Regions from separate parts of the Robertmurraya mesotrionivorans genome, predicted to be linked through region 1. Evidence: riboswitches for the same ligand, from Rfam matches in the RefSeq annotation. Region 1 holds a riboswitch; each other region holds the start of a gene.
The links. A riboswitch is a leader RNA that binds a small molecule or an ion and turns the genes downstream of it on or off. The one in region 1 is predicted to bind cobalamin.
Positions count from the first base shown of each region.

Region 2: it holds a riboswitch for cobalamin, as region 1 does, so the genes downstream of both, ACRX5O_RS18320 (ABC transporter substrate-binding protein) here and cobO (cob(I)yrinic acid a,c-diamide adenosyltransferase) in region 1, are expected to answer to the same signal.
Region 3: it holds a riboswitch for cobalamin, as region 1 does, so the genes downstream of both, ACRX5O_RS19065 (ribonucleoside-diphosphate reductase subunit alpha) here and cobO (cob(I)yrinic acid a,c-diamide adenosyltransferase) in region 1, are expected to answer to the same signal.

Region 1 covers NZ_JBPCCH010000004.1:24,710-35,167, forward strand. Annotated here, with positions in the region: gene ACRX5O_RS08555 (bifunctional adenosylcobinamide kinase/adenosylcobinamide-phosphate guanylyltransferase) at 1-17, shown strand, start outside; gene ACRX5O_RS08560 (ECF transporter S component) at 44-535, shown strand; gene ACRX5O_RS08565 (ATP-binding protein) at 532-1,242, shown strand; gene ACRX5O_RS08570 (histidine phosphatase family protein) at 1,265-1,882, shown strand; cobalamin riboswitch at 2,003-2,187, shown strand; gene cobO (cob(I)yrinic acid a,c-diamide adenosyltransferase) at 2,330-2,866, shown strand; gene ACRX5O_RS08580 (energy-coupling factor ABC transporter permease) at 2,883-3,638, shown strand; gene ACRX5O_RS08585 (energy-coupling factor ABC transporter substrate-binding protein) at 3,635-3,925, shown strand; gene cbiQ (cobalt ECF transporter T component CbiQ) at 3,925-4,704, shown strand; gene ACRX5O_RS08595 (energy-coupling factor ABC transporter ATP-binding protein) at 4,716-5,600, shown strand; partial or broken gene cobJ (precorrin-3B C(17)-methyltransferase) at 5,597-6,412, shown strand; gene ACRX5O_RS08605 (sirohydrochlorin chelatase) at 6,441-7,319, shown strand; gene cobK (precorrin-6A reductase) at 7,316-8,131, shown strand; gene ACRX5O_RS08615 (precorrin-8X methylmutase) at 8,079-8,729, shown strand; gene ACRX5O_RS08620 (cobalt-precorrin-5B (C(1))-methyltransferase) at 8,733-9,827, shown strand; gene cbiE (precorrin-6y C5,15-methyltransferase (decarboxylating) subunit CbiE) at 9,820-10,458, shown strand, end outside.
Region 2 covers NZ_JBPCCH010000014.1:5,829-16,286, forward strand. Annotated here, with positions in the region: gene ACRX5O_RS18310 (adenosylcobinamide amidohydrolase) at 1-754, opposite strand, end outside; gene ACRX5O_RS18315 (FecCD family ABC transporter permease) at 756-1,817, opposite strand; gene ACRX5O_RS18320 (ABC transporter substrate-binding protein) at 1,780-2,757, opposite strand; cobalamin riboswitch at 2,901-3,086, opposite strand; gene ACRX5O_RS18325 (glycerol-3-phosphate acyltransferase) at 3,334-3,891, shown strand; gene ACRX5O_RS18330 (aminotransferase class V-fold PLP-dependent enzyme) at 3,903-5,480, shown strand; gene ACRX5O_RS18335 (hypothetical protein) at 5,550-6,314, opposite strand; gene mgtE (magnesium transporter) at 6,562-7,920, shown strand; gene ACRX5O_RS18345 (GerAB/ArcD/ProY family transporter) at 7,953-9,068, opposite strand; gene ACRX5O_RS18350 (Ger(x)C family spore germination protein) at 9,068-10,282, opposite strand; gene ACRX5O_RS18355 (spore germination protein) at 10,279-10,458, opposite strand, start outside.
Region 3 covers NZ_JBPCCH010000015.1:67,803-78,260, forward strand. Annotated here, with positions in the region: gene ACRX5O_RS19045 (response regulator transcription factor) at 37-714, shown strand; gene ACRX5O_RS19050 (sensor histidine kinase) at 716-1,708, shown strand; gene ACRX5O_RS19055 (ABC transporter ATP-binding protein) at 1,805-2,488, shown strand; gene ACRX5O_RS19060 (ABC transporter permease) at 2,485-5,076, shown strand; cobalamin riboswitch at 5,595-5,791, shown strand; gene ACRX5O_RS19065 (ribonucleoside-diphosphate reductase subunit alpha) at 5,930-8,215, shown strand; gene ACRX5O_RS19070 (ribonucleotide-diphosphate reductase subunit beta) at 8,237-9,283, shown strand; gene ACRX5O_RS19075 (flavodoxin domain-containing protein) at 9,264-9,740, shown strand; gene ACRX5O_RS19080 (urease subunit gamma) at 9,923-10,225, shown strand; gene ACRX5O_RS19085 (urease subunit beta) at 10,241-10,458, shown strand, end outside.

The DNA.
Region 1 (10,458 bases):
GTCAACTGATTAAGTAATTACAATTCAGAAGGAGGAAGGAAAAATGAAGGTGGCAAAAGTAACTTGGATGGCCCTATTTATAGCTTTAACAGTTATAGGTGGTGGGATAAAAATTCCAGCAATCATTGGAAGTGTCGCGCTCGATTCGTTTCCAGCAATCGTTGCTGCCGCGCTTTTAGGAGGAATCCCTGGGGCGATCGTCGGTGGATTAGGACATATGGTATCTGCGTTAATTGGAGGAATGCCTCTTGGACCTATGCATTTCTTAATCGCTATCGAAATGGCAATGCTTACATGGATATTTGCTTATTTTTATCAAAAAGGCAGCAAGTGGACGGCATCTATTTTATTCGTGCTAGGTAATACCTTTGCAGCTCCACTGCCATTTATCTTTTTAATATCAAAAGCATTTTATATTAGTATGGTTCCATCTTTACTGATTGCATCTGTCCTTAATACCGTTTTAGCTGTGATCGTTGCTCCTCGTTTAGCTAGCATAATGAAACCAGCAGTAGCGGGGAAGTTTCAAAAATGAGAGATGTCCAATTACTTAAAATGGGAAAAGAAACCCTTGTGGTAGCTTCTGATAATAGCGGAGCGATCGGATTAAAAGAGCTTGATGAGGTACAGGTTCCTTACGATATCGTTGGTTATTACACCTTTCGTGTAGCAGCCATGGAATGCTATTGTGCAGGAGCTATTCCCGAAGCAGTGATTCTTCAAAATTTCTGTGGAGAGGAAGCGTGGGAAGGACTCATAAAAGGAATTACGAAAGGTCTACTTGAGCTTGATGTACCAGACATTCAGATCAATGGAAGCACCGAAAGTAACTTTTCACTTGTCCAATCTGCCGTCGGATTAACGGTATTAGGAAAAAGAATAAGCCATGCTCCCTTGAGCGCAACTCCCTTTCTAGAGGATACGAAAGTGGCGGTTATTGGTCTTCCTCTTGTTGGAAATGAAGTAATAGAGCAGGAAACAGAAGTAGCTCCCTTACGATTAGTGAAGGAGCTTTCAAACCTAGATGGTGCTGTCTTAATGCCTGTTGGATCAAAAGGGATACTTTATGAATTGAATCGTCTATTTTCAAACCGAGATTTTATAAAAAGTGAAGTGACGAGTGTGATCAATTTAGAAAAAACATCTGGACCATCTACCTGCTTCCTGATCGCATTTCCAGCTAATAAAGGGCATATGGTAAAGGAACTTTCAGGACATTATTATCATGAACTAACTTTTTGAAATTCAACAGGGAGTGACCATTATGGTTGATTTATATATTGCTAGGCATGGACAAACCACGTGGAATGTACAAAAGCGAATGCAGGGTAGACTGGATTCCTCCCTTACAAAAAAAGGAGTGGAGGATGCTAAGCGGTTAAGAGACTACTTAGCTGATACCCCTTTTGATGAGGTGATCTCTTCTCCCAGTGGAAGGGCTTATACCACCGCGAAGCTTATCCGACCAAATGAAACAAACATAAAGACAGATCCACGTTTAATGGAAATTCATCTAGGAAAATGGCAGGGGAAAACGGAGGACGAAATTTATCGTGAGTTTCCATCGGAGTATGATCATTATTGGAATGCTCCAGAGCGATATGGCAACGATGGAGGGGAAACCTTTACAGACGTAATTACTAGAGTCGAAGACTTTCTACAGGAAATCGAAAGAACGTATGTGGAAGGGAAAGTGCTAATTGTCACTCATGGGGTAACCATCATGGCATTTTTATCGATAGTGAAAAAGCTTTCATTAAAAAATTTCTGGTCTGCTCCCATCAGTGAGGGAACGAGTTTAACGTTGATACGACTGGAAAAAGGGCAAAGGAAGCTCCTGGTTGAGGCGAGTATAGAACATTTATTGGAAGCGTCTGTTTAGTAAAAATGTGACAATTATTCATCGGAATTATGGGTATATTATGAAACTTCCAAAAAGTCAGCTTCGAGCACTTCTCACTATCCCTTTCTGAGGAGTATAATCCAAATAAATACAAAAAAACAAATACAAAAAGACTTAGGTTTCTTTTCAAACAGAAAAGATTAAAGGGAAATTGGTTCAATGCCAATGCGGTCCCGCCACTGTATGTGTGAGCAAGCTACAACACCCACTGTGTACAAAAACACGGGAAGGGGTAGTGAGTGATGAGCACAAGCCAGGAGACCTGCCTAAGCCAAGAATGGTACCAACCTACGAGGATAGGGGAGGTGTTAGGTGACGGCCTTTTTTGCTCACTAAATGTTCACGGACATTGTTAACACTTCCAAGGGGAAGTGTTTTTCTTTTGCTCAGTATGTAACAAACATGCCGTAATAGGAGTGAAAAAGAATGGCGAACAAAGGTCAACTACTCGTATACACCGGGGAAGGAAAAGGAAAGACAACGGCCGCCCTTGGGCTCGCCGTAAGAGCGATTGGTCAGGGGAAAAGAGTAAAAATCATTCAATTTATTAAATCACCTGATCGTAGTGTGGGTGAACGTACCGTTTTACAGAAACTAGGAATCGATATTTATCCAATGGGGATAGGTTTTACCTGGACGAAAACGCCAGACGAACATCGCGAGGCTTTAAAAAATGCCTGGGGATTAGCCAAGGATCTTTTACAAAGCAATGAAGTTGATGTGCTTATTCTGGATGAGATTAATAATGCGTTAGCGATTTCTCGTTTCTCCATTGAAGATATCCTCCCGACGGAAGAGGTGTTGGAAGCGCTTCAAAAAAGAAGAGACGGTCTCCATGTTGTACTAACTGGAAGAGAGGCCAAGAAGGATATCGTTCAGGCAGCAGATTTAGTCACAGAAATGAGAGAGGTTAAACATTACTATGAGCAAAACGTTCCAGCCATCGTCGGGCTAGATTATTAGAAGGAAGGTACAGTGAATGAGTAATCTCAAGAAATTGGTGCTAATTGGTGCAGGAATCCTCTATTTCTGGGTTGGATCCAACTCTGATGCGTACGCGATGCATATTATGGAAGGATTTCTACCAATGAAGTGGGCGATGATTTGGTGGATACTCCTCCTTCCTTTTTTAGCAGCAGGCATTCATACGGCCCGAAAGAAAGTGGTGATTCAGCCAGAGATAAAAACGATGCTCGGTTTAAGTACGGCCTTTGCTTTCGTTCTTTCCGCATTAAAGCTCCCATCGGTAACGGGAAGTAGCTCACACGCTACGGGGGTCGGATTAGGAACCCTCCTTTTTGGCCCAATCATTATGTGTGTAGTCGGATTTATCGTTTTGCTGTTTCAAGCATTATTACTAGCTCACGGTGGAATAAGTACGCTTGGTGCAAATGCCTTTTCTATGGCTGTGGTCGGTCCTTTCGTTACGTACGGTGTTTATATCCTGCTCAAAAGCGTAAAGATCAACATGAAATTTGCGATCTTCCTTGCTGCTGCGTTAGGCAATTTAGCTACATATGCCATGACTTCTCTTCAACTAGCGATTGCGTTCCCTGACCCAGCTAGCGGGTTCGTAGGTTCATTCATAAAATTTATTTCCGTATTTGGGGTGACACAAATACCTTTAGCACTCTCAGAAGGAATCATTACTGTGATTGTGATGAATTTTCTACTAAAATACAATGCCAATGAATTACAAATGCTCAACTTTCTACGTAAGGAGACTAGCTCATGAAAAAGAATCGTTTGCTTTTCATGCTGATTATTTTTCTTGTTGCCATTCCGCTTATCTTCAAGAGTAGTGCCAGTTTTTCAGGGACAGATACGGAAGCGATTGCCGTTATTGCGGAGCTTGCTCCATCTTACACACCATGGATAGAAAACCTTTGGAAACCAAGCAGCAGTGAGGTAGAGAGCTTGTTGTTTGCCGTTCAAGCCTCGATTGGATCGGTTGTCATTGGTTACTTTATCGGCTTTTCACGTGCCAAGCTGAAATATCTTTCTAGAAATGATCGTTCCTAATGCTACAGATCGATTATTTCGCTCATATAAACAAACTGAATCACGTGAATAGTTTTGAAAAGATGGTCTTTAGCATGGGAAGTCTTCTACTAGTCTTGCTTTTAAAAAACAGTTGGATTTCCTTTCTAGTACTTATTGTGATGAGTGTATTTATTTTATTCGTGGCAAAAATCCCTATCAGCTATTATGGAAAACTTCTTTTGCTCCCACTTTCCTTTTTAAGCATAGGAAGTGTATCTATCGTCCTTTCCATAGCAGCTGCCCCATCAACGGGTGTTCACCAAGCCATTCTTTTAATAAAGCTAGCAAACGTTTATTTATACTTTCTTCCGGATCAGGTGGAAGTGGTGGTCCCGCTTATTATCCGTTCTTTTAGCAGTATATGCTGCTTGTACTTTCTCATCCTTACCACTCCGATTAATGAGATCGTATGTCTCTTGCATCGATGGAAGGTGCCTACACTACTGCTAGAAATCATGATGTTAACGTATCGATACTTGTTTTTATTGCTTGAAACCGCTACTGATATTTACGTCTCACAAAAGAGTAGACTTGGGTATCAATCTATATCATCGGGGCTATTTTCAGCTGGCCGACTAGTAACATCTTTATTTATAAAAACGTACCATCAAGCAAAAGAACTTCAAATCAGTATCGATTCTCGTGGTGGAGGAACGTTGTATGACCCGTCCTACGAAAGAAAAAACTATTCTGTAATCCATATTGGCTTTATTACTGTATTTTTTCTAGCTGTTCTATTACTGAATTTTACTAGTTAAGGAGTTTTCGTATGAGTTCAACTCTTTTTGAATTCAAAAATGTTTATCAAGTATTCAACGAGCAAGAAGCAGCACTTCAGGATATCTCTTTTTCTATTAAAAAGGGGAAAAAGATTGCATTGCTCGGGAATAATGGTGCGGGGAAATCAACATTGCTTCTTCATTTGAATGGAATCTTAAAGCCAACGAAGGGCTCCGTTTTTTTTAAGGAGAAGGAGCTTTCATACACTCGTTCTACTTTACAGGAGTTGAGAAAACTCGTTGGACTTGTATTGCAAAACCCTGACTCTCAGCTTTTCTCCTCCATCGTTGAGGAAGATATTATGTTTGGTTTAAGAAACTTAGGATGTTCCAAACTTGAGATTCAAACAAGAACAGACGACATTATGGAGAAAACAGGAATTACCTACTTAAAGGGAAAGCCGACTCATTTTCTAAGTCAAGGGCAGAAAAAGAAGGTGGCTCTAGCTGGAGTTCTCGTGATGAACCCTGAGGTCCTCTTGCTAGATGAACCAACTGCTCAGCTGGATCCCATTTCCACACAATCCATGATCGAACTATTAAATGAGTTTCATGAACAAGGAAAAACGATTGTCTTATCAACACATGATGTTGATTTTGCGTATGAATGGGCTGATGAAATTATGATCATTAGCAATGGGTGCTTGTTGTTTCAGGGGTGTCCATATGATGCTTTTCAGAATGAGGAAAGGCTACAAAGAAGTCAGCTACGAAAACCATGGATGCTAGAAGTATATGACGAATTAATTAAACCTATTAACAGTGTGTTCGTCCCAATGAATCAAGATCAACTCTTTTCCTTGTTACGGACCTTACTGAAAAACGAAAATCCATTCATCCATTCAAAAAGAATTGTAGGAGGAAGGTTTCAATGACAGGATCTATTTTTATCGTTGGCTTAGGGCCAGGCCATGAAAAACATATAACAGAAAGAGCAAAAGAAGCGATATTTGAGAGCGATATAATTGTTGGATTTAAGACATATGTGGACTTAATACGTGAGCTAGTAAAAGAAAAAGAGGTTATCAGTTCCCCTATGTCGGAGGAGGTAACGAGAGCTCAAGAAGCAATTGATTTAGCCATAGGTGGTAAGGATGTAGCTGTCATTTCTAGCGGAGACGCTGGAGTATATGGGATGGCAGGACTTGTTTATGAGGTGTTAGCGGAAAAAAACATAAAAGATGTTCGTGTCGAAATTATACCAGGTATTTCTGCTATTAATTCGTGCGCGTCTCTTTTAGGAGCCCCGGTCATGCATGATGCTTGTACGATTTCGTTAAGCGACCACTTAACTCCATGGGAGACTATTGCGAGACGTCTACATGCAGCAGGAGAGGCAGATTTTATTATTGCCCTTTATAATCCAAAAAGCATGAAGAGAACGGCTCAAATTGAAGAGGCACAGCAAATTCTTCTTCAATACCGCTCGGAGCAGACACCGGTTGGACTTGTGAAGGGGGCGTATCGTGACAACCAGAAGGTGGAAATCACTACACTTGGTGAGATGCTGACGCATGAAATTGGTATGCTCTCAACCGTTATTATTGGTAATTCTACAACATTTGTTTGGAATGGGAAAATGGTCACTCCAAGAGGTTATCAGAGAAAATATGATCTGGATTCGACTCTACAGCCACTGAAGCCACATGAAAGACTTAGAAAAGAGAATGAACCTTGGGCATTGCATGGCGGAAAAGCATAAAGGAGGAAATCATATGAAGGCGGTTCTATTCGTTGGGCATGGTAGCAGAGAGAAAGAAGGCAATGAACAAGTCGTACAGATGGTAAGAAACATTAAAAATCAAATGAGTGCGGAATGGATTGTTGAAACATGCTTTTTAGAGCTTACTGACCCTAATATGGATACCGGTATCTCACGATGCTTGGCTCAGGGGGCAACGAGTATAGCCATAATTCCTATGATGATATTTGCTGCTTCCCATTCTAAGCTTCATATACCATTTGCCATTGATGAAGCGAGAAAGAAATATCCTTCTGTTACGTTTACTTATGGAAGGCCAATTGGTGTACATAAGAGCATGGTAGAGATTTGTGAACAGAGGATAGAGGAAGGAATGGATGTTACGTCTGTGGCAAAAGATGATATTGGAGTTGTCCTTCTTGGTCGAGGATGTAGTGATGGTGGTGCAAATAGTGATTTATATAAGCTAGCCCGATTGCTACGTGAAAAGCTTTCTATTAAAAAAATGGAACCGGCCTTTATTGCTGTAACAGAACCCTCATTAGAGGAAAGTGTAACTACACTCCTCATACTAGGCGCCAAAAAGGTCATCGTTCTACCTTACCTATTGTTTACAGGTGTGCTCATGAAACGACTTGAAGAGCAGATGGTTAAACTACAAACACAGCTACCACAAATACAACTAACACTCGCTTCTAATTTAGGGTTTCATCCGAAGCTTGAAAAGGTGTTTATGGAACGAATGGATGAAGCAATAAGTGACTCTGTCATGATGAATTGTGATACGTGTCGCTTCCGAATGGAGGCAGCGGAGCATATGGCACATCACCATGACCATGACCATCACCATCATCACAAGGGCCATCATCTTGAAGAGAAAGTAAGTCAATGATTTTCCTGCTGGCTGGTACAAGTGATGCTAGGGAGCTTGCAAAAATGATCCATGAAAAGGGATTTCCACTTGTAGTGAGTGTGGTCACGAAAAACGCAGCCATATTACTTGAAAAAGAAGGGATTCCTGTCCTGGTTAATAGACTATCAGCCATTGAAATGGAAAAATGCTTGACCGATTTTTCTGTGCAATTGGTAATTGATGGTAGTCATCCTTTTGCAGAGGAAGCATCCAGAAATATGATTCAAGCAGCATCTTCCAAACATATTCCTTACATTCGATACGAGCGAAAATCGCTAGTTTTAAAAGGGAAGCAAGTGACTTATGTGGAGAGCTATGAAGAGGCTGCTGACCGAGCTTCTAAGTATGAAGGAAATATCCTGCTGACGACTGGCGCCAAAACATTGGCAATCTTTTCAGAAAAACTAGGAAATCGCAAGGGAGGAAGAACTCTTTTCCGACTCCTTCCTCTAAAGGAGAACTTAGAAAAATGTGAAAGTCTTGGTATCCCCTCAAGAGATATCATTGCGATTCAAGGTCCTTTTTCGAAGGAGCTGAATAAAGCACTACTTACAAATTATCAAATCAAATTACTCGTAACAAAAGAAAGTGGAGATGAAGGATCTTTCCGTGAAAAAGTGGAAGCAGCAGAGGACTTAGGAATAGAATCGATCGTCATTAAAAGGCCATGTATTGATTATGGAACAACCTATCATTCTATTGAAAGTGTTATTCAATTCATAAAAGGGGATAGAGAATATGAATTTTCTCACCGAGTTTCAACCAGTAACGATTCAGCCACAGGAAATTGAAAAAAAGAGCTTTGAGACAATTGATGAAGAAATAGGTGTGCACTCTTTTTCTGAAGAAGAATACAAAATTGTTCAGCGAATCATCCACGCATCAGCTGACTTTGAACTAGGAAAAAGCATGCTTTTTCATCCGAAAGCGATTGAAGCGGGAATTTCTGCGATAAAAGCTGGAAAGAAAATTGTTTGTGATGTTCAAATGGTTCAGGTTGGAATAAGTAAGCCCCGAATTGAAGCATATGGCTGTGAAACAAAGGTGTATATTAAAGATCCTGAAGTTGTGGAAGAAGCAAGAAAAATACAGGCAACTCGTAGCATCCTTGCGATGAGAAAAGCAGTTAAAGAGGCGGAAGGAGGTATTTTTGCAATTGGCAATGCCCCAACTGCATTACTTGAGCTTATTCGTCTTGTAAAAGAGGGGGAAGCAAAACCTGGTCTCATCATTGGGGTACCAGTAGGATTTATCTCCGCAGAAGAATCGAAGGAAGAATTAGCAAAGATTGATGTTCCGTTTATTACCAATGTAGGACGAAAGGGCGGAAGCACGATTGCGGTGGCAGCCATTAATGCGATAGCCATTTTAGCTCAAAAAGGATTGTAGGAAATGGAAGCAACAAAGAAGAAAAACCTACGTTCAGGATATACAACAGGGGCTTGTGCGACAGCAGCAGTACAGGCAGCTATGATCACATTGCTTACAGGAGAAAGAGTCGAAGAAACAACGATTTATATCCCTGCTGGGGAGTTTGTTCCCTTTGCCATTCAGTATGTTGATGTCTCAAAAAATCAAGTAACAACAGAAACAATCAAAGATGGTGGCGACGATCCGGATGCGACACATGGTGCGTTCATACAAGCAACTGTTCACTTTACTGATTCATGTTCCATCTCGATTGACGGTGGAAGGGGAGTGGGACGCGTCACCAAGTCAGGCCTGCCAATCCCTGTTGGGGAGGCTGCCATCAATCCTGTCCCTAGACAAATGATTCGTGAAGTAGCTCAACATTTATTAGAAACGTACAAAGTTACGAAAGGTGTTCATATCGTTATTTCTGTTCCGGATGGAGAAGAAATTGCCAAACGGACGCTTAATGGAAGACTGGGCATTATTGGTGGCATCTCGATTCTTGGAACAAGGGGAATCGTGGTCCCTTTTTCAAACGAGGCTTACACGGCAAGCATCACATTAGCTCTGCAAGTGGCACGCACAGGAGGATGCGAAACAGTTGCCATTACCACTGGTGGCAGGAGCGAGAAGTACGCGATGAAGCAGTATGATCATTTGCCCGAAGTTGCATTTGTAGAAATGGGAGATTTTGTTGGATATACGCTGCATGAGTGCAAAAAGCTTGGTGTAAAACATGTGAAGCTAGTTGGAATGATGGGGAAATTGTCAAAAGTGGCACAAGGGAAAATGATGGTTCATGCCCACACAGAAAGCATAGATTTTTCCTTTTTGGCTCAAATTGCGAAGGAGTCTGGAGCATCTGAAACACTCACGAAAGCTATTTCTCATGCCAACACTGCTTCACAGGTTGGAGAATGGATGGAAAGAGAAGTGGGACAGCGTTTTTTTGACTTACTTTGCTTTTACTGCTGTAAAAAGTGTATGGAAGAGATAGATGGCGGACTTCATATTGAGACAAGTGTATACACATTAAATGGACAGTTGTTAGGAAGGGCGAGTATCGATGACTAACAAAATAAAGCTAATAGGTATTGCTGCGGAAGGAAGGGCAAGTATTCTCCCAATCTACGAAGCTTGGATCAATGAAAGTGAAGTCCTTGTAGGGGGGAAGCGACAATTAGGTTATTTTCCTGACTATAACGGGGAGAAAATTGAAATTAAGGGACGTCTCAATGATCTTATAGAGAGTCTAAAAAATGAGAAACGACCGACCGTCATTTTAGCTTCGGGCGACCCTTATTTTTATGGAATTGGTACAAGGTTAGCAGGTGAGCTTCCGCTTGAAGTATATCCCAATGTAAGCTCCATCCAGCTTGCGTTTGCAAAAATGAATACTGCTTGGCACGATGCGTATTTTACAAGCGTTCATGGAAGGAGCATGGTTGGTCTTGCACAGAGAATTAATGGGAAAAAGAAGATTGTGATATTAACCGATCACAATCATTCTCCTAGCCGAATTGCAAGTTATCTATTGTCTTTCGGGATGTCTGAGTATCAAGCATTTGTGGCAGAAGATATTGGTGGGGAGCATGAGCATTTTCAATGGTATTCTCTCAATGAGTTGGCTATAACAGAATGTCACTCGTTAAATGTCCTTTTCTTAATTCAAACAGCTCCTAGCCCTTATTGGACGGTAGGAATC
Region 2 (10,458 bases), on a different contig from region 1:
GTGGAACAGGAACCTTTGGATGAGGCTGTTTGGCAATTTTCGTATGGTAGACGTTTTGAATTCGTTCTTGTTTCAACACTTCGTTCGGAGTATCTTCTATCACAATCTTCCCCTCATGAAGGAGCAGAAGTCTGTCACAGTATAAGCCCGCTAAATTTAGATCATGGAAAATGGAAACAACCATTAGTTCACATTCCTTTGACCACTTTTTTAACAGATCAAACAACTCTTTTTGATAGCTTAAATCTAAGTGGTTGGTCGGTTCATCAAGAAGAAGGATACGTGGTTCCTGGGCGAGCGCCTGAGCTAAGTAAACCCTTTGTCTCTCACCACCAGATAGATCTTGAATATTTCGATGTTGAAGGCTCAATGTTCCCGTTTGCTCCATGACTCGTAGAACGGTTTCCTCATCTTCTGGGCTCCAGCTATGAAACCAGCCTCTTTGATGGGCATAACGCCCAAGCGATACCGTTTCTTTAACCGTGTAGGAAAATGGATCTGCCGCATGCTGAGGCAGCACCGCGATCAGCTTAGCAAGTTCCTTGGGAGAATAATCGGAAAGCTTATTTCCATCAATAGAAATGGTTCCTTTTGAGGCGGGCAAAATTCCACTTATCATTTTTAAAAGCGTGGTCTTACCGCTTCCATTCGGTCCAAGAATACCAAGCATCTCGCCTTTTTTCACTTCAAAGGAAATATCCTTTACTATAGAATTACCAGCGTATCCGCCACTGACATGCTGAATGTGAAGCATGTTAACCACTTCTTTCTGCTCTTGTTTTTAGTAGGATCATAGCAAAGACAGGTGCCCCGATCAGAGCGGTTATCACCCCAATTGGAAGCTCAATAGGAGCAATGATGGTCCTTGACACTAAGTCAGCTAAAATTAAAAAGGCACTACCAGTAAGAATCGATAACGGAAGTAGATGTTTATGATCTGGCCCCCAAAGCATTCTCGCTAAATGTGGAATAACCAATCCAACAAAACCAATTGTACCTGAAACAGCTACCGCACTGCCGGTTAACATGGACCCCGCCATCAAAATAATATGCTTTCTTCGTTGGACATTCACTCCAAGATGATGAGCTCTTTCCTCTCCAAACGACATGGCATTTAATTCTTTTCCGTTAAAAATTAAGATGGCTGATCCTATAAGGAAGAATGGGAGAATAATTTTTATATATACCCACCCTCTCATGGAAACGCTTCCCAGTAACCAACCAATAATCTGACGTAACTCCTCACCTGTTAAGGCAATCATTAGGGAGATAAGGGCTCCGAGAAAGGAACTAAAAATGATTCCTGTTAAGATAATCGTCTCCACTCGCATGGAGCGCTCTATTTTTTGCGCGAAACCTAATACGAGGAAAATAGTTATAAAAGAAAACAAAATACTAAGAACAGGAAGTGTGAATGCCCCAATGACTGGAAGCGACAGCTGAAAAAACAAAGTAACAACTGCTCCAACTGAAGCACCAGAGGAAACTCCTAATGTATAGGGGTCTGCAAGTGGATTTCTAAGTAAACCTTGAAAGGCAGCTCCAGCAATTGCTAGAGCCGCTCCAACAAGTCCTGCTAAGATAACTCTTGGCAGGCGAATATTCGAAACGATATTTACATGCATTTGGTCAATTCCATCTAGTGAAACAAACGGAAAAAGTTGTGCAAGTAATATTTGAATCGTACTTAAGATAGGAACTTTCACAGTTCCTAGTGAAATGCCTAGTACAATAGCTAACAGGAGAAACGAGGCTCCCATTGTGTATGCTGCTAATCGATTAGTTATTAAATACTTCCGGATATACGGCTTTTGCAAGTTCCTCTACCCCTTCAACGAGCCTTGGCCCAGGTCGTGTTACCAGATCAGAATGAACATCTACAACCTGCTTATTTTTCACGGCAGTCATATCTGCCCAGCCTTCTCTAGAAGTTACTTGACCTACAGGATCTTCGGAGTAGTAGCCGTACGTAGTGATGATTACATCTGGATTTCTCTCAACAATCGATTCTTGGTCGATGCTCGCCCAACCATCTAGATCTCCTGCTGCATTTTCAGCATTGATCACTTGAAGCATAATATCCATGAATGTGTTCTTCCCTGGTGTGTAAATGTCTGGTGCTGGTGAAACTTCAACAAACACTTTTTTCTTTTCGGTTACAGTTGCAGCTTTTTCCTTAATTTCGTCAAGCTTTGCCTTCATAGCAGCTGTTAGCGCTTCTGCTTCTTCTGTTGTTCCTGTCATTTGTCCGATTAGGTTGATTGTTTCGTACACTTCCTCAAAATTCACTGCGTCGTTGACAACAAATACTGTGATTCCAGCATCTTTTAATTGAGTAAGTCCCGCTTCTGCAGATAAAGCTGAAGATTCATGTGCTAAAACAATATCAGGATTTAATGAAACGATTTTTTCCACATTAAATTCCATGCCACCGACTTTTTCAACATTAGCCGTTTCTTCTGGATAGTTATCATAATCAGAGATCCCAACTACCTTCTCACCTAAACCTAATTCATACACGATTTCTGTGTTACTTGGAATTAAAGAAACAATGGTCTTTGGCTCTTCTTCTATAACCACTTCATTGTCTAATGCATCAGTAAGTGTAAGTGGGAAGGCTGCTTGTTGTTCACTTTGTTCCGTTTGACCTTCTGTGTTTTGGTTATCTTCTGCCTTTTCAGTTGCGCTCCCACAACCAGCAAGAATTCCTAGTGATAGTACGAGTATTGCAAATAGTGCGTAAAACTTTTGGCGCATTTTCTTTCCCCCTGTGTTATGTAAAAAATAAAAAGCATCTTCCTACAAAGGCAGGAAGATGCTGGTATGATAGACGTTTTACACTAAATAGAAATCAAATAATAGGTAACGGTCTGCCACACCACTCCTATCCTCGTAGGAAATTCGGTGCATAGCAATAGGCGAGTCTCCTGGCTTATGGTCATTGCTTGCTGCACCTTCCCATACTTTTACGTACAGTGGTATTACTTGCAGCTTGCTCCCATTTACAGTGGCGGGACCGCGTTGGAATTTCACCAACTTCCTTTTTAAGTCTTCAGTATGAAGACACCTACTACTAGTCGAATTATGAAATTTTCTGCTACGTCTGATTATACACTAACAAAGCCCCACAAACGCAACCCCTTTTTAACAAAATGGTGACAGACACCCTTCGTGGACAAAATCGGGCAAAATGTCCACGGAGGGTGTCCGTCACCGCTCGTGGACACTTCGTGCCTTTTTGTCCTCCTGGGGTGGACAGTAACTTCTTATTGTGAAGAGGTTTTGCTTAGCATAATATGGAATATATACAACATAGCGTGGAGGTCATGTTCTATGGTAGTAGTGGGCTATTTCTTCCTTTCCTACTTCATTGGATGCATCATGTTTGGATACATTATTGGAAGATTGTTTGGAAAGATTGATATTCGGAAGGTAGGCAGTGGAAACGTGGGTGCCCGTAATATCGGGCGAAATTTAAATAAGTCGGCCTTTGTCGCTACCTTTTTAGGTGATGCGTCTAAAGGGGCGGCAGTTATCCTTCTTGGTAGAATGCTAGGCTTTTCAGAGGAGATTCAATTAGTTGGATTTTTATTTGTCCTTATAGGACATATTTGGCCCATCACCCTTTCCTTTAAGGGAGGAAAAGGGATCTCTAGCTTCCTCGGAGGAATCATTGCTTTTGAACCGACGGTAACACTTGTCATTCTCGTTAGCTTCGCGATCACATATTCCTTGTTCCGCAGCTTTACTATGGCTGGTCTACTAAGCCTATGCATTCTTCCGGTCTATTTCTTTATTGAGTCTTATACATACACTTCCGTCGGAATGATCGCACTCACAGTAATCACTATTCTTTTTGCTCATCGAACAAATATTAAAGAAAGAGTATAGGGGGAAACCAAATGGGCTTGCTTTTCAAAATTGCAAGAAGCGAAGAAGAAATGGAGCAAATTCACAAACTAAATTATCGTACATTTGTCGAAGAGATTCCACAGCATCCAAAGTCTGATACAGAGAGAAGAGTTGACCCTTTTCACGCTGAAAATACGTACCTTATCTGTCTAAAGAACAAACAACTAATTGGAATGATTGCCGTTCGAGATAAGCGACCTTTTTCCATTGATAAAAAGATTGGTCCTGTAGAAGATCATCTTCCCTTTCAAGCTCATCTATTATGCGAAATTCGCCTCCTCGCTGTTGATGCAAAAAATCGGAACGGCAGAGTGTTTCTAGGACTTTCACAATTATTAGCCAACTACTGTATCAAACAAGGATACGACGCAGCGGTTATATCGGGAACCACCAGACAAACCAAACTTTATACACAACTCGGTTTCACAGTGTTTCATGATCCAGTTGGAACAGAAGATGCACAATTTCATCCCATGTATATCACAAGAGACACCTTTGAAAAACAAGTCTCTTCACGCATAGGGATTTCTTCTAGCCGGTTTATGCCCGGACCTATTATGGTAGCAGATGATGTTACAAAAGCACTTATGAGTCCACCCATTTCTCATCGCTCTAAAGCCTTTCTAACATTATTTAACTCTGTCAAAGAAAAACTTTTGAGATTAACCAAAGCTGCGAATTGTCAGCTTCTTCTTGGGTCTGGAACGTTGGCGAATGAAGTCATCGCCATGCAGCTGAAAAAACTTTCAAACGGAGTCATTTTTATTAACGGGGAGTTTGGAAAGCGACTGCAAGGTCACGCCATCCGTGCTGGTTTATCTTTTGAAAGTTACGAAATACCTTGGGGGACATCATTTACTCTGCAAGAAATAAAAGAGGTCATTAACAAGCATAACCCTGAGTGGATCTGGTTCACACATTGTGAAACATCGACTGGTGTTCTAAACTCCTTGGATGATATGCAAAAAGCCTGCATGGAAAAGAGTATAAAAATCTGCCTTGATGCTATTAGTTCCATAGGGGCTAGGCCAATAAATCTCTCAAATATCTATCTTGCTTCAGGAGTTAGCGGTAAAGCACTGGGCTCGTATTCAGGTCTTTCCATTGTGTTTCACCAGCATTACATGAAAAAAGATGAAACGATTCCCGGCTATCTTGATCTCGGATGGTATATAGAGAACGACGGAGTCCCATTTACACACTCATCAAATCTCATCTCCGCTCTTCACCAGTCACTAGAAGCCTATGAAGAGGAACAGCCTTTTGAAAGAATTGGTCGTCAATATCTGTATATTCGGGAGAATCTCGAATCTCATGGCATCCATGTCTTATCTAAGATAGAACATTCCTGTCCGACCATTATGACCATTCCATTCCCAACAAAAATACCCTCTACCTTTATCGGAGAGGATATGGAGATGAATGGCTATTTACTACACTATGAAAGTGCGTATTTGAAACACAATAACTGGGTTCAAATCTCTCCTATTAGTAATATTGAAGAGAAGGAGACACAACGTATGCTATCCCAGCTTAAAGAACTAGTTACATACTATCAGTCTCAATAAAACCACGAGTGTCCACCCCACACGGACAAATCAGGCCGATTTGTCCACGAAGGGTGTCTGACACCTTTTTTACTGCCATTGCTTTGTTTTTTTGTCGAATGTGAGGGTTGCGTCGAATTTGGTTTTAGACAGTTTTTCGTACTCCTCGAACATATCATCCATATTCATGTAGTCGCCAATGACCCAAATAGGGACTTCAATCTTCGTTCTACTTTGTACCGCATCTTTAAAAGATAATAAGATTCCCTCTTTCATCAATGGTTTTAAAGAAAGAGAAATATCGATATCCATCGGAGGGTACTCCCTCCTTTTTCTCAACCCCAAAATTCCCTTTTCTGGTTTGAACTCATTTAACTTCTCAGGTACTAGATCAGATAGTAGCCGATAAAAATCAGTTAACGTCCGGTAATAAACCTTATTCCACCATCCATCATCGTGAGCAAAATAACCATATCTATTTCTCAGATGTCGGTTAAATGGCTGCTTTAGTTGCTCCTTCATATGCCCCATATAAAGTAACTCGGCAATCTCTTCACCAGATAAGGCATTTACGCCTTCAAGCTCTTCAAAATCCACCCAGCAAAAATCTCCATAACCATGAACATCCTCACCCATAAGCCGATGCAGCTTCTCTTTAGGGACGTATTCTAGTAATGTGTGACGATTAAACTCTCCCGATTCGTAAGCATGTTTAATCAACAAAAGATGATTCAAAGAATCGGAAAGAGACCGAGCAAACTCTTTAAATTCAATCCCGTGTGTCAGAACATATTGTTCACCTTCATTAAGGAATATGTAGAGAAGATCGCGTTTCTCCTGATTGCTTTTTTTCACCTAGTAAACCTCCACAATAATAGTAATATCTCCCTTACTTATGACGAATGAACGTATAAAAAAGTTTCGATGAATTTCCCGCACTGTTCTTCTAAATAAAACTATACTATTGTATAAGCACTATATAATTCAAGCACAATCTTTACAATTCACAAACTTTTATTAAACATCCATTTTAAAATGAATCGTTTTTCTCTATAATTAGCATGTTGCTGCAAAGAACTTACCCACCTGAGAGGTGATACGTATGATTACAAATATGCCAGAAAACCAAATTACCCTATACATCATTAAAGTGCTAAAAGAATCAAAACGAAAAGAATTTGATACGATATTGGATGAGCTCCAGCCTTATGATGTCGCAAGAATATATGGGGAATTGCCCGAAAAACACAAAAAAAGATTTTTATTATACTTAAATATAGACATGCTTGCAGACCTCATTGAGGAATTAAGCAAAACCGAACAGCTTGATGTTTTAAATCGACTGGGTATTGAACGGTCTGGTGAAGTCCTCGATGAAATGGATAACGATGACCTCGCCTCATTGCTTGATGACCTGTCACCTGAAAAAATCAGCCAGCTCTTATCTGGAATGAAAAAAGAGGAATCTAAGGCCGTTCAAGACATCATGAATTATCCTTCCGAAACAGCTGGGCGATTGATGACGAACCGCTTTGTATGGATAAGAGATTACTATACCGTTAAGGAAGCTGTAACCAAGCTCAAATCGTTTACTGATTACGCAGAAACCATTAATTATCTGTACGTGATCGACCAATACCGTAAACTAGTTGGAGTTGTTTCTTACCGTGATATTCTAATGGCAGAAGCTGACGAAGTTGTTCGTAATATTATGTACGAACGGGTCATTTCTGTTTCAGTAGATACGGACCAAGAAGAGGTTGCCATGCTTATTCAACGTTACGATTTCATGGCCATTCCTGCTGTAAACGAAGAAAATGTACTTATGGGTATTATTACCGTAGATGATATTATTGATGTTGTTATTCAAGAAGCGAACGAAGATATTGAAAAGCTTTCCGCTTCAGGTAAATCGATTGATTTTGATACAAAGGCCTATGTGGCTGCTTACAGAAGACTTCCATGGCTCATTCTTTTATTACTCATTGGTATTTTATCTGGAAGCATCATTAGTACGTATCAAGAAACACTCAAAGAAATTGTAGCACTTGCTTTCTTCATCCCCATGATATCCGGAATGACTGGAAATACGGGTACACAATCTTTAGCAGTGGTTGTTCGTGGACTTGTATCGAATGATATTAACAAACGTGTCATCACGAAACTTGTCCTTAGAGAGCTTGGTGTTGGTGTCATAATTGGTATTACCTGCGGCATCCTTATTTCACTTATCGCATTTATATGGCAGGGCAATTTAATGATTGGCCTTGTAGTCGGCATCTCCTTGCTTTTTACTCTCATTATCGGTACCTTAGCAGGAACAGTTATCCCATTGATTCTTTATCGACTGCAAATCGATCCAGCCATTGCTTCTGGACCTCTTATTACAACGCTAAATGATATTTTTTCACTCTTAACCTATTTTGGGATTGCTACGCTTTTCCTACATCATATACAGTAAAGAGGCACGAAGCCATAGAGCGCTTCGTGCTTTTATTTTGCCTCCTCAGCTACTATTTCTTTTTTTAACTTTTTCTTAAAAAAGAATCCCATTACAAGAATCAAGAAAGGCAGTCCTACAGCAACCCCTATGCTAATATAAACCCACCATCCCTCTAAAAAATCAACCGCACGATTTTTATCAAAGTTGATCCAATAACCAAATGCACTGAGAATGATAGCAGTAGGAATAATTACTTTTCGATAATCCTTTAGACCAAGCATCTTTTGCATAGCAACCGAAGCACATAACAAGCTCATCATAATCTGTGTAAGAATCGATAATGCAAAGAAAGCAATCATGATCATTTCATATCGATGAACAAAATAACCAATTTGTGCACTTCTAGCCATCTGCATACAAGAAACGATATACTGTGCAGCTGTCTCAGGAGACAGTACGCCTGCCTCTAGAATCGGCCACATGATAATGAATACCATTCCGTAACCAATTCCAGCAAACCCCATTTTCCCCCAAGTTTCCTTATTGGCAACCATCGGCAATATAATTCCCGCCATAATCGTAGCCATAGCCCAGTCCGTATTATGATGTCTACTTGCCCAAACGGTTTTTAAAAAACCCATTTGAAAAGTTGGACGTAATTCTCTAATATCAAACTCGGACAGTGAGCCAAGCATTAACAATATATTTAAAGCGATAATCGAAAACACACCAATTAAAGCCATCCTAGCTATCACTTCTACTCCAAAGTAAATGGCATATGTACCTATTAAAAAAGCTGCCAGGATAAACAATAAGATCGGTGCCTCTGGCAGGAAATAATCCTTTAAGTGAAAAACAAATGTCGACATAACAGGCCCATATGCAGCTAGGAAAAATATAAAAGTAATAAGCGCTACAAATTTCCCAAACCACTTGCCAAACAACCTCGCTGATTGGTCAATTAAGTCACCCTCAGGCATTCGACGGATGACAAAGATCACCAAGAACATAATCACTCCACCTTGGATGGTCGCAATGATGGTTGAAATCCATATATCACCACCTACTTCTCTAGCCATCGATCCTTGCGTCACACCAATTGCCTTTGCATATATCATATTGATTATTAATGCCATAAACATACCATTTGAGATTTGTACCTTCATTAGTTTGCACTATTCTCCTTTTTACCGGAGTTTGTTTCCTCCCATAATAGGACTGAATCCTTGACCTCCACATTTACAGAGACTTTGATATCAACCGTAGGGAATACTTCCTCCCAATCATCAGCAATTTGCATCCAGTACCCAGGATAATCATTTTGGAACACTTTCCCGAGCTCGATTACATCTGTTTTATACTCCTTTTGCACCTTATTTACAGTCGTTTCTATTTCCTTTTTCAATTTTTTCTCAACCGCTTTTTCTAATTCTGTTACTTTCTCTTGATTATCAATAGAAAATGGACAACCCGCTTCAACCACCACAGCAAAAGCGTCAAACTCAGCAGTAAAGCTTATTTGGCTACCTTTTAAATGAGGTGTAACCTGAAACATCTGGTCCCTAAGCTCTACACTTATCGTTCTTTCAGGTTTACTTGGACATGGGGTGGTAACCACACCAGACTGTAACCTTTCAGTAAAAAGCATTAATGCCCTGGTTTCTTCTGGTTTTAAAATTCCAACCAAACGATCTTCCTGAAAAACTCCTGCACCAGCCAAGTCCACTTGTTTGATCGTAGGTCCCTTTTCTGGCTTTTTGTTAGAGACCATCACTTCCTTTAAGGTGACTCTAGCGATAATCGGTTGTGAGCTTTGACTTAAGTAGGCTGACTGGACATTCAAAATTTGTGTATTTGGAGCAACATTGGAGATTTCCCCATATCGAAAGAGTTTATTCACTGCCTCACCAGGGATGAGCTCCAACCCCGTAACGGTTGATACTAAGGTACTTGCCTTCTCTGGTGTGATAACAACCCAAGTTCTCATCCGGAGTTCAGGGTTTCTTGTAAAAAAATCAATTACCTGCGCAATTCCTTCCTTGGCCAAATCTTCATTTATAACAATGACTTGATTGTGCGCCCAAAAAACATTTCTTGTTGTAAAGGAAGAAAGATCACGAATTGCATCAAACAAAGACTCACCTTGTCCCACAATGGTGAGAATGGGTTCCCCCGTCTGCCCAGAAGGAGCACCTGTCTGTCCCCTGGCATCTGCTGGTCGAGCGATCTGTGCCGTCACTTTAAAGGAATTCTCTTCCTCTCCTTTGTCGATACCTACAGCCATCACCAAGGCTAGGTCATTTAACTCTCTCTTTCCTGCACATCCCGTTAATAGGAGCATAATGATCAATAAAAGAGACCACTTTAGGTGTCTTTTCATTCTTCATCCTCCCCCTTAAGCTTAATGATATGACGAGTTTTCTTCCTCCGTGATTTTTCTCCACCTTTTTGATCACTTTCTTTACTTTTACCCCCTTCTTTAGAATAAGGATCTGTATTAGGAGGTTCTGGCAATTGATGATCTCCTACACGTTTCTCATCACCTGTAACTCCCTC
Region 3 (10,458 bases), on a different contig from region 1:
ATAGTACATATATTTGCTAAGAATTGGGTGTTGTAGATGAACATATTACTTGTCGAGGATGATAAAATCATTGCTTCAGGCCTTGAATACTCTCTCCAGCAGGATCAGTTTTCAACCATACTTTGTTACAATGTGGAATCAGCAAAGAAGGTAATAAAGGAAAAACTCAATGAAATTGATCTCTGTTTATTTGATTTATCACTACCAGACGGAAGTGGTTATGACCTTTGTCGATTGGTAAAAGAACATAGTGATGTGCCTGTTATCTTTTTAACTGCTATTGATGATGAGGGGAATGTGGTCATGGGGCTAGATATGGGGGCGGATGATTATATTACAAAGCCATTCAGAATTCGTGAGCTTTTATCTCGTATAAACACTGTATTACGACGCTATCAAAAGCAGACACAGTCAATGTTGGACATTGAATCCATTCGCATCAATACCCTTGAGGGGAAAGTATATAAAAATGGGATGGAGGTTCAAGTAACCGCCCTAGAGTATCGCCTTCTCCTAATTTTTGCGAACCATTATGGGCAAGTGCTTTCAAGGAGCCAGTTATTAGAACAGATTTGGGATGTGGCTGGTGACTTTGTTAACGATAATACGCTGACCGTTTACATAAAAAGACTAAGAGAAAAGCTAGAGGATGATCCGCAAAACCCAACGATTATCAAAACCATTCGCGGATTAGGATACAAGATGGGAGAGTAGTATGTTAAGAAATCGAGAATTTCAGCTTTTTGTTATATTGCTTTTCCTGATTGGGGGAACAGCTACGGTGGTCGCCTCTCTATCCCTTTTACAGCCAGTAGTACTCATGGTACTAACATCTCTCCTTTTTATCGCTTGTAGCATCGCTTTTACTTATTGGCGCTATGGGGAAATTAAGCAACTCTCAGGATATCTTCGAAAAATAAGCTCAGGTGAACCGTCACTTGATATTCGTGACAACTATGAGGGAGAACTTAGTATTTTAAAAAGTGAAATATACAAAGTAACCATCATGCTTTCTGAGCATAAAGCACTGCTGCAAAGGGATAAGGTACACTTAACTGATGCGATATCTGATATCTCCCATCAGTTAAAGACGCCTTTAACCTCTATGATGGTAATGGCTGACTTACTAAGTGCCTCTACCTTATCAGAAGGAAAGAGGAAGGAATTTACGAATAATATTCAGGTCCAGTTAGAACGAATTGAATGGTTAGTATCTTCTTTATTAAAGCTATCAAAACTAGATGCAGGGACCATCGCGTTTAAGAAGGATCAAGTAAACGTGAAGCAGCTTATTGAAAAATCGGTAGAACCATTATTGATTCCTATGGATATAAAAGACCAGAAATTAATCATTGATGGGGAAGACGGTGTTTCCTTTTTAGGTGACTTCCATTGGACACAGGAGGCACTCATTAATGTGTTGAAAAATGCCGTGGAGCACACAAAAGAAGGTGGAGAGATACGGATTCATTATGCTGAGAATCCCCTTTTTACAGAAATTTCGGTTGCTGATAATGGGGAGGGAATTGCGAAGGCTGATCTTCCGTATGTGTTCCAGCGTTTTTATAAAGGGAAAAATGCGAGCGAAGAGAGTGTGGGAATTGGATTAGCGATGGCACACAGCATGATTACAAGGCAGAATGGAACACTTGAGGTAAAAAGTAAAGAAGGGCTCGGAACCACGTTTCTTTTTAAAATATATAAATAATAGCCTTAAGTGACAAAATTGTCACCTTATTAGTCACTTGATAGTCATTTTTGGCCGATATACTAAAATGTATCAAGGGCCTAATGGAGGGACAGGATGGAAATTTTACGTATTGAACATTTATCTAAGGTGTATGGAAAAGGAGAAACAGCGGTTAAGGCGCTCGATGATGTGTCTTTTTCCATTAATAAAGGGGAATTTGTGGCCATTATTGGGCCATCGGGTTCTGGGAAGTCTACACTGCTACATCTTCTAGGTGGTGTCGATAGACCAACAAGCGGGAAGGTATTTGTTGATAACACAGATATCTATGAGCTAAATGAAACACAGCTAGCAATTTTTCGAAGAAGACAAATCGGACTAATCTATCAATTTTATAATTTAATTCCTATTTTAACAGTGGAGGAGAACATCACGCTTCCTCTTCTCTTAGATGGACATCAAGTGGATAAAAAGCAGTTTGAAGAGATTGTGAGTATTTTAAATATACAAAATCGATTGCTCCACCTGCCTAATCAGCTTTCGGGTGGACAGCAGCAGCGTGTGTCCATTGGACGTGCATTAATTAGCAATCCAGCTATTATGCTAGCAGATGAACCAACCGGTAATCTAGATAGTAAAAATAGTGAAGAGATTATCGATTTATTAAAGAGATTTAATAAAACGTACCAACAGACGTTGATCGTCATTACCCATGACGAGCGAATTGCCCTACAGGCTGATCGGGTCATTGCAATAGAAGATGGCAAGATCACCAAGGATGAGGTGATTCGTCCGTGAATATTGTCAATAAGCTAACGATTAGGCATTTGAAGCAAAATAAGAGAAGGACGTTGGTCACAATCATTGGGGTGATTATTTCAGTCGCAATGGTGACTGCCGTGACCACATTAGGGGCTTCTTTTTTAGATTTAGCAAAAAGACAAGCTATCTCAAATGATGGGGAATGGCATGTTGTTTATGAGGATGTAAATCTGGAGCAGGTAGAAGCGATCAAGTCAGATGAAGAAACAAAAAAGCTGATCCTTTCAAGTGACCTTGGCTACGCTCCTCTGGAAGGAAGCCAAAATGCATATAAACCTTACCTATTTGTGAAAGGCTTTAGTTCGGAAGGGTTTGAACAGTTTCCGATTGAGTTAAGTGAAGGTCGGTTACCGGAAAATGAAAATGAAATTATCATTAGTGATTCGATTGAATCCAATGGCAAGGTGCCATTAAATATTGGAGATCAGCTTACCTTACCTGTTGGAGACCGTATGTTGGTAGATGAGGCAGGAAATCAAACAAAGTTTGACCAACAGACCGATCTGCAGATGATGGAAGAAGAAATCATTGAAGAGCTGCAAAATCAAGAAACGCATCAATATACCGTCGTTGGAGTGATGAAAAGAGTTTCATGGGAACTAAACTGGGCTCCAGGTTATACGGTAATCACTAGTATTGATAAGTCCGTGTTAGATGAGAATGGTTCTGTTAATGCGGTAGTTGTATTAGAAAAGGTGAAGAAGTCATTATTCAAACACGCGGAACAGCTTGCAAAAGAAAATGATATTTCAAAGGTTGATTTTAATAGTGAATTGCTTCGTTATTATGGTGTTTCGGACGATGATAATCTGAACCGAACGTTATATTCATTATTAGCGATTATTATGTCTGTTATTATCATTGGTTCAGTGGCTCTAATTTATAATGCCTTTGCGATTTCTGTTTCTGAACGTGCTCGCCATTTAGGGATGCTTTCTAGTGTAGGAGCTACCAAAAGTCAAAAGAGAAACTCTGTGTTTTTTGAAGGTTTCATCATTGGTTTAATAAGTATACCAATCGGTCTCTTGTCAGGAATTGGAGGGATGGGTGTTACCTTTTGGTTTATTAATCAGTTTCTTGAAGGGGCGCTTGGTGTTTCGGTATCTCTAGAATTAACGATCACAGCGTATTCCATCATAGGTGCTTGCCTTGTATCAATGCTGACCATCTTTATCTCTACGTTTATACCGGCGAGAAAGGCTTCTAAAATAACAGCTATCGATGCCATTCGTCAAACAGCAGATATCAAGCTTACTGGTAAAACCGTAAAGACATCAAAATTCATTCGTCGAATGTTTGGAGTGGAAGCAGAAATCGGGCTGAAAAATTTAAAGCGGAACAAGGGTAGATACCGGGTGACTGTTTTTTCACTTGTTATCAGTATTGTCTTATTTTTATCCGTTTCGTTTTTTACCGATAGTTTAAAAAAGTCTTTATTACTATCTCAGGATGGGATTAACTATGATATTCAGATTGGAGCTTCGGAAGCATCCATATCTAATGTGGAAGTGCTTTTTGAAAATATTCGGACACTCCCTGATGTAACCAACTCTAGTACGATGAGAAGGCTGGATCTAGCTACGTTAGTCGAGAAAGAAAAGATTCCAGACGAATTAGTAGAAACAATGGGGATTGAGGATGGGAAGGCTACGTACTATCTCAGTCTAATTGGTCTCGATGAAAAAAGCCTAAAAGAATATGCTGATCAGGTAGGGGTAGATGTTAGTCGGTTGACTGATGCAAATCATATTTCGGGTATTATTGTTGACACTATTTCTTATCAAGATGGGAAAACAGGTAAGTTTATAGAAACCAAGAGCATAAAAACGTCAGTCGGTGAGAAGGTAGAACTGCTTTCCCAAGATTTTGACACTGGTGAGATAATGCCTTTAGAGAAACATCTTGAGGTAGCTGGATTGACCGATCAGTTGCCAATGGGAGTATACTCATCAGGAGTGGGTGGTCTAAATATTATTGTTTCTGATCAAGTCATTGATCAATTGGTGAATGAGAAATTAGCCGATAATCTACAGACTGAACTCTTTTTAATGTCAGATGATCCATTGAAGACACAGCAAGAAATCGAGGATATGAAGGAAACGAATCTTTATATTTATAATGTGTACCAAAGTAGACAGCGGGAAGAACAGTTAGTGATGCTATTGTCTATTTTTACGTATGGTTTCATTGTACTCATTACGGCTATTTCAATAGCTAATATATTCAATACGATTTCCACTAGTATTTCCTTAAGGAAGCGGGAATTTGCGATGTTGAAATCAGTGGGAATGACTGCAAAAGGCTTTAATAAAATGATTAGCTATGAAAGTATTTTCTATGGATTAAAAGCACTGCTGTATGGGTTACCGATCAGTATGGGTATCATGTTCCTCATTTATAAAGGGACTATGAATAGTTTTACGTACCCGTTTTGGATTCCGTGGCTTAGTCTTGGGATTTGCTTTGTCTCGGTATTTGTAATTGTCGGATCAGCCATGCTGTATTCCATCGCGAAAGTGAAGAAGGATAATATTATTGAGGTATTGAGGCAGGAGAATATTTAGATTAAGGAGATGAACATTTGCATGGGGCGATGTTCATCTTTTTTTATAGAGGGAGCCTGAGGAAAATGGGAATCGGAGGCGGCGAAATTTCGGATGGCAAATAAAGTCCGGGAATAGCAAATAAATTTTTCGAATCGCAAATAAAATCTGGGAATCGCAAATAAATTTTTCGAATCGCAAATAAAATTCGGAAATCGCAAGTAAATTCTTCGGATCGCAAATAAATTATTAAAATCGGTAAAAAATCCAAAAATAGAGTAAAAAATCTACTAATCCCCGAAGAAAATCAATAAAAAAATTAAGTTTAGCTGTAATTTTCACACGATTTATTAAAAAATATTTAAAAATCTACCATCCCTATAAAAACAACAATTCTCTCCTTCACCTCCTAAAGTCAACAACAATATTTTACCAAAACAAACATTTTCTACTTGCTAATCTACTAAACTACCGTTACTATTAAATTTGTAATATCTAGATATAGATATATAAATGTGAAAACTTAACTATATATTGTGTTGTTTGCCTTAAGATTAGATGCCGTACGGCTTAATTGGGAATCTGGTGAGAGACCAGAGCTGCCCCCGCAACTGTAAATGCTGACAAAATGAACAGACCACTGTGTAGATTGCTTACCGATGTAGGTGCCTAGATGGGAAGGGTTCAAAGTAGAGTGAAGCATAAGTCAGGAGACCTATCTTACTTAAGATGTTTCAACTTTCTCGGGGATTGGGAAGATGAGACGATGGCGACAGAAGACAAAATCAGATCAATGCCTTTTTGTCTTTTGCTGAAATCGTTTCATCCGCTCAAGGACTACTGAGCGGATTTTTTATTTTCAGGAGGGACGATCATGACAGTAGTAGATTTGCAAGAAGAATATAAGTCAGTGTTAAAAGCAATTGAAGAGTGTTCTGTAACCTATCAGCTTGATACATCTGACATGACTAGAATGGTAAATGAATTAGAGGTAGCTAAAAAAGATGTGAGCCAACAAGCTTTGTTTTACTCCTTAAATAACATTGCCATGGACCAGCCAGATTGGACATTTGTTGCCGCGCGCATATACTTAACAGAACTTTACAAACAGGCTTCGCAAAATAGAAACTATGATTCATCACATACATATGGGAATTTTTATGAATTGCTAGTCACGTTAACAGAGAAAGGCATTTACTCTCCTAAACTACTGCAAATGTATACGGAGGAAGAAATTATACAATTAGCAGGGGCAATCGATCCAGAAAGAGATAAGCTTTTCAACTATATTGGTCTGTTTTTATTTGCTGACCGTTACCTTGCAAGAGATCATGACAGAAGAGTATACGAACTCCCTCAAGAACGCTTCTTAGTCATTGCAATGACTATCATGATGAACGAGTCGAAAGAAAAAAGGGTAGAGCTAGTAAAAGAGGCGTACTGGGCATTAAGCCATCTATATATGACAGTCGCAACACCAACTCTATCAAATGCCGGTAAGAGCTTTGGTCAGCTTTCGTCATGTTTTATTGATACAGTCGATGATTCGCTAGATGGTATTTATCTAAATAACTGGGATATTGCTCGCTTAAGTAAGGAAGGTGGCGGCATCGGAATCTATTATGGAAAGGTTCGTGCTCTCGGTTCTGATATTAAAAGATTCAAGGGAATGTCTTCAGGGGTAGTACCTTGGATCCGCCTGATTAATGATACAGCCGTTAGTGTGGACCAGTTAGGTCAAAGACAAGGTGCGGTTGCCATCTACTTAGATGTATTCCACAAAGACGTGATGAATGGCTTCCTTGAACTAAAGACCAATAATGGGGATGAGAGAAGAAAGGCTCATGATATTTTTACAGGAGTCACCATCCCAGATTTATTTATGGAAAAGCTTCAAGAGAAGGATGAAAACGGCAGAAGTGTTGGGGAATGGCATACGTTTTGTCCACACCAAGTAAAGCAGCTGATGGGCTGGAAGGACGAGAACGGAAACCCGCTTGGTCTTGAAGACTTTTATGATGAAAAAGATCGAAAGTATTTTACGGAAAAATACGAAGAAGCCGTGAATCAGCCTCTTTTACCAAGAAAAACCTACCGAGCGATGGATATTATGGCCCGAATTATGGTGGCTCAGCTTGAAACAGGTACGCCTTATATGTTCTACCGAGATGAGGTAAATCGTCAAAATCCGAACAAGCGTGCAGAAGGAAGAACATCCATCTACTGTAGCAATTTGTGTACAGAAATTGCCCAAAACATGTCGAGTACCACGATTGTAAAAGAATACAAGGATGAAGATGGCAATCTAGTCATCGTGAGAAAGCCAGGCGAGTTTGTTGTATGTAATCTATCTTCTATCAATCTACCGAAGGCTTATCGTGCGAATGAGCTTGAACGGTTAATAGCGATTCAAGTGCGTATGTTAGACAATGTCATTGATCTGAATACCATTCCGGTCGGACAAGCTGAATTAACCAATCAAAAATATCGAGCGGTCGGGCTAGGTACGTTCGGATGGCATCATCTGTTGGCCTTACAATCGATCCATTGGGAATCAGAGGAAGCGGTCCAGTTTGCCGATGAACTATATGAAGATATTGCCTATTATACGATCCGAGCTTCTATGGAGCTTTCAAAAGAAAAAGGATCATTCAGCCAATTTGAGACTTCTGAGTGGGCTACAGGAAAATACTTTGAACGAAGAAACTACACTTCTGAGCGCTGGAGTGAGCTAAAGGAACAAGTAAAGACAAGCGGTATTCGTAATGGCTGGCTGATGGCGATTGCACCGAATTCTTCCACTGCGAAAATTGGCGGATCTACAGATGGAATTGATCCGTTGTACGCAGTTGAATATGCGGAGGAAAAGAAGAACTTTAAGTTCAAGGTAACCGCACCTGACTTGAATCATCGCACATACACGTACTACCGAAGAGCAAGGCATGAATTAGACCAAGTGTGGAGTATTCGCCAAAATGCTGCTCGTCAACGCCATATCGACCAATCAATCAGCTTTAACTTGTATGTGAGACACGATATTAAGGCAAAAGACTTACTTCATTTACACATAGAAGCATGGAAGCAAGGCTTAAAAACAACGTATTACGTAAGAAGTACTTCACAGTCAGAAATTGAAGAATGTGAAGCTTGCCATAGCTAAGGTTTGAAAGGAGAAGTGACTATGTCAATCAACGCCCCATTAAATAAAATCAAACTGTTGAATCCTACGTTTCCAAATCGTTCAACAGGTATTATTAACGGACAATCTTCTGGTCTATTAAACTGGAATGATATCGCCTACCCACAAATGTATGATTTGTATCAAACATTGCTGTCTAATTTTTGGAAGGCGCAAGAGATCAATATGCAAGATGATATTAAACAGTGGGATTCATTGTCCTCACACGAAAAGGATATCTTTTTACGGGTCAATACGCAGCTTGCCTCCCTTGATAGCCTTCAAACACCAACGATGAGTCAAGTACTAGATTATGTGACCGATTCTAGCTTCAAGGCCATCTTTGCTGTAATCGCTCAACAGGAAGCCGTTCATAACGAATCGTATTCATATATATTAAGTTCATTGGTTCCGGTCAGTGAACAAAATGCCCGCTTTAACCAGGCGAAGGATGATCCGATCGTACAAAAGAGAAACCAGCTGATCTTGGATGCGTATGAAAAGTTCCGTTCACATCCATCCGCTCAAAACCTCTATGAACTTGGGATTAACTCCATTATTTTAGAAGGGATCTACTTCTATGCGGGCTTTGCCTTTTTCTACAATCTTGCTCGTCAGCAAAAGATGTTAAAGACAAGTACAATGATCAGCTATATCCAAAGAGATGAGATGCAGCATGCGTATTTTATTTCTCAGTTTGTACGTATTATGTTAACGGAAAATCCAGAGCTAAATAGCGAGGAAAACATTCAATATGCGTACGATCTCATCAAAGAAGCGGTGGATTTAGAGAAAGAATGGGCTGGAGAAATTTTAAAAGACATCAACGGAATTGACTTGGAAGAATTCGGACAATACGTAGAGTATTTGGCCAATAAAAGACTTCGTCAATTAGGTTTGGATCACCTTTATGGTGACCGTGACAACTCCATGCCATGGATTCAAGTGTTTAGTGACGAAATGATCAATGAAACCAAGTCAGACTTTTTCGAGCAGAAATCCCGTACCTATACAAAGGTGACGCAGTCCAATGGCTTTGACGAATTATAAGGGAAAAGTAGCGATTGTCTATTCATCTGTCACGGGGAATACAGAAGAACTTGTTCGTATGGTAGCAAGCTGCTTTCAATCACGGTCTGTATCTACTGATTTGTTTCGAGTAGAAGATTTTCTCCTCGCTAACATCCACGATTATGATGGTTTGGTCATTGGGACCTACACTTGGGGCAATGGAGAAATTCCAGTAGAAATGATGCCTGTGTACCAAGAAATAGAACGTCAAAATGTTCGGCAACTTGCCACGAGCGTGGTTGGAACAGGAGATTCCTTTTATCCTTCTTTTTGTGGAGCGGTGGATGAATTTAGGGATATGCTCTATGTGCATACCTCTTTAGTAGCCACGTTAAAGGTGGAATTACAACCACAGTTCAAGGATTATGAAAAATGTGAAAAATTGGTTGAGTTAATGATAGAAAGAATTCAAAGTCAAACTTATAGTACAGTGTAAAAAGAAAGGTAGTGGGCTCTTGTCCACTACTTTTTTTAATGGATGTTTTTGTGATTTTTCTGATTTATTTTAATTGTAACACAAGGTAATACATGGTATTTTAAATATATGTTAGGTTTTATTACATGGATTGTTAGAAAATAAAACATTTTTTGTCATAAATAGAGTAGGGAGGGTTTGGAGTGAAACTGACATCACGCGAGATGGAAAAGTTAATGATTGTTGTTGCCGCAGATCTTGCTCGTCGCAGACAAAATCGTGGATTGAAGCTTAATTATCCGGAAGCGATAGCGATCATCACTTACGAAGTATTAGAGGGAGCAAGGGACGGAAAAACAGTAGCTCAATTAATGAGTTACGGATCTACCATTCTATCAAAAGAGGACGTGATGGAAGGTGTTGCAGAGATGATACCGGATATTCAAGTGGAAGCTACCTTCCCGGATGGAACAAAGCTTGTGACTGTACACGACCCAATACGATGAAGAGGAGAGAATAAGTTGATACCTGGTGAATACGTACTGAAAACAGAACCGATTATCTGTAATGAAAATAAAGAGTCTATTACGATTCAGGTGTTGAACAGAGGAGATCGCCCCATTCAGATTGGCTCTCATTTTCATTTTTATGAGGTGAATAAGGTATTGCAATTTGATCGCCAGCAAGCGTTTGGAAAGCATTTAGATATTCCAGCAGGGACGGCTGTGAGATTTGAGCC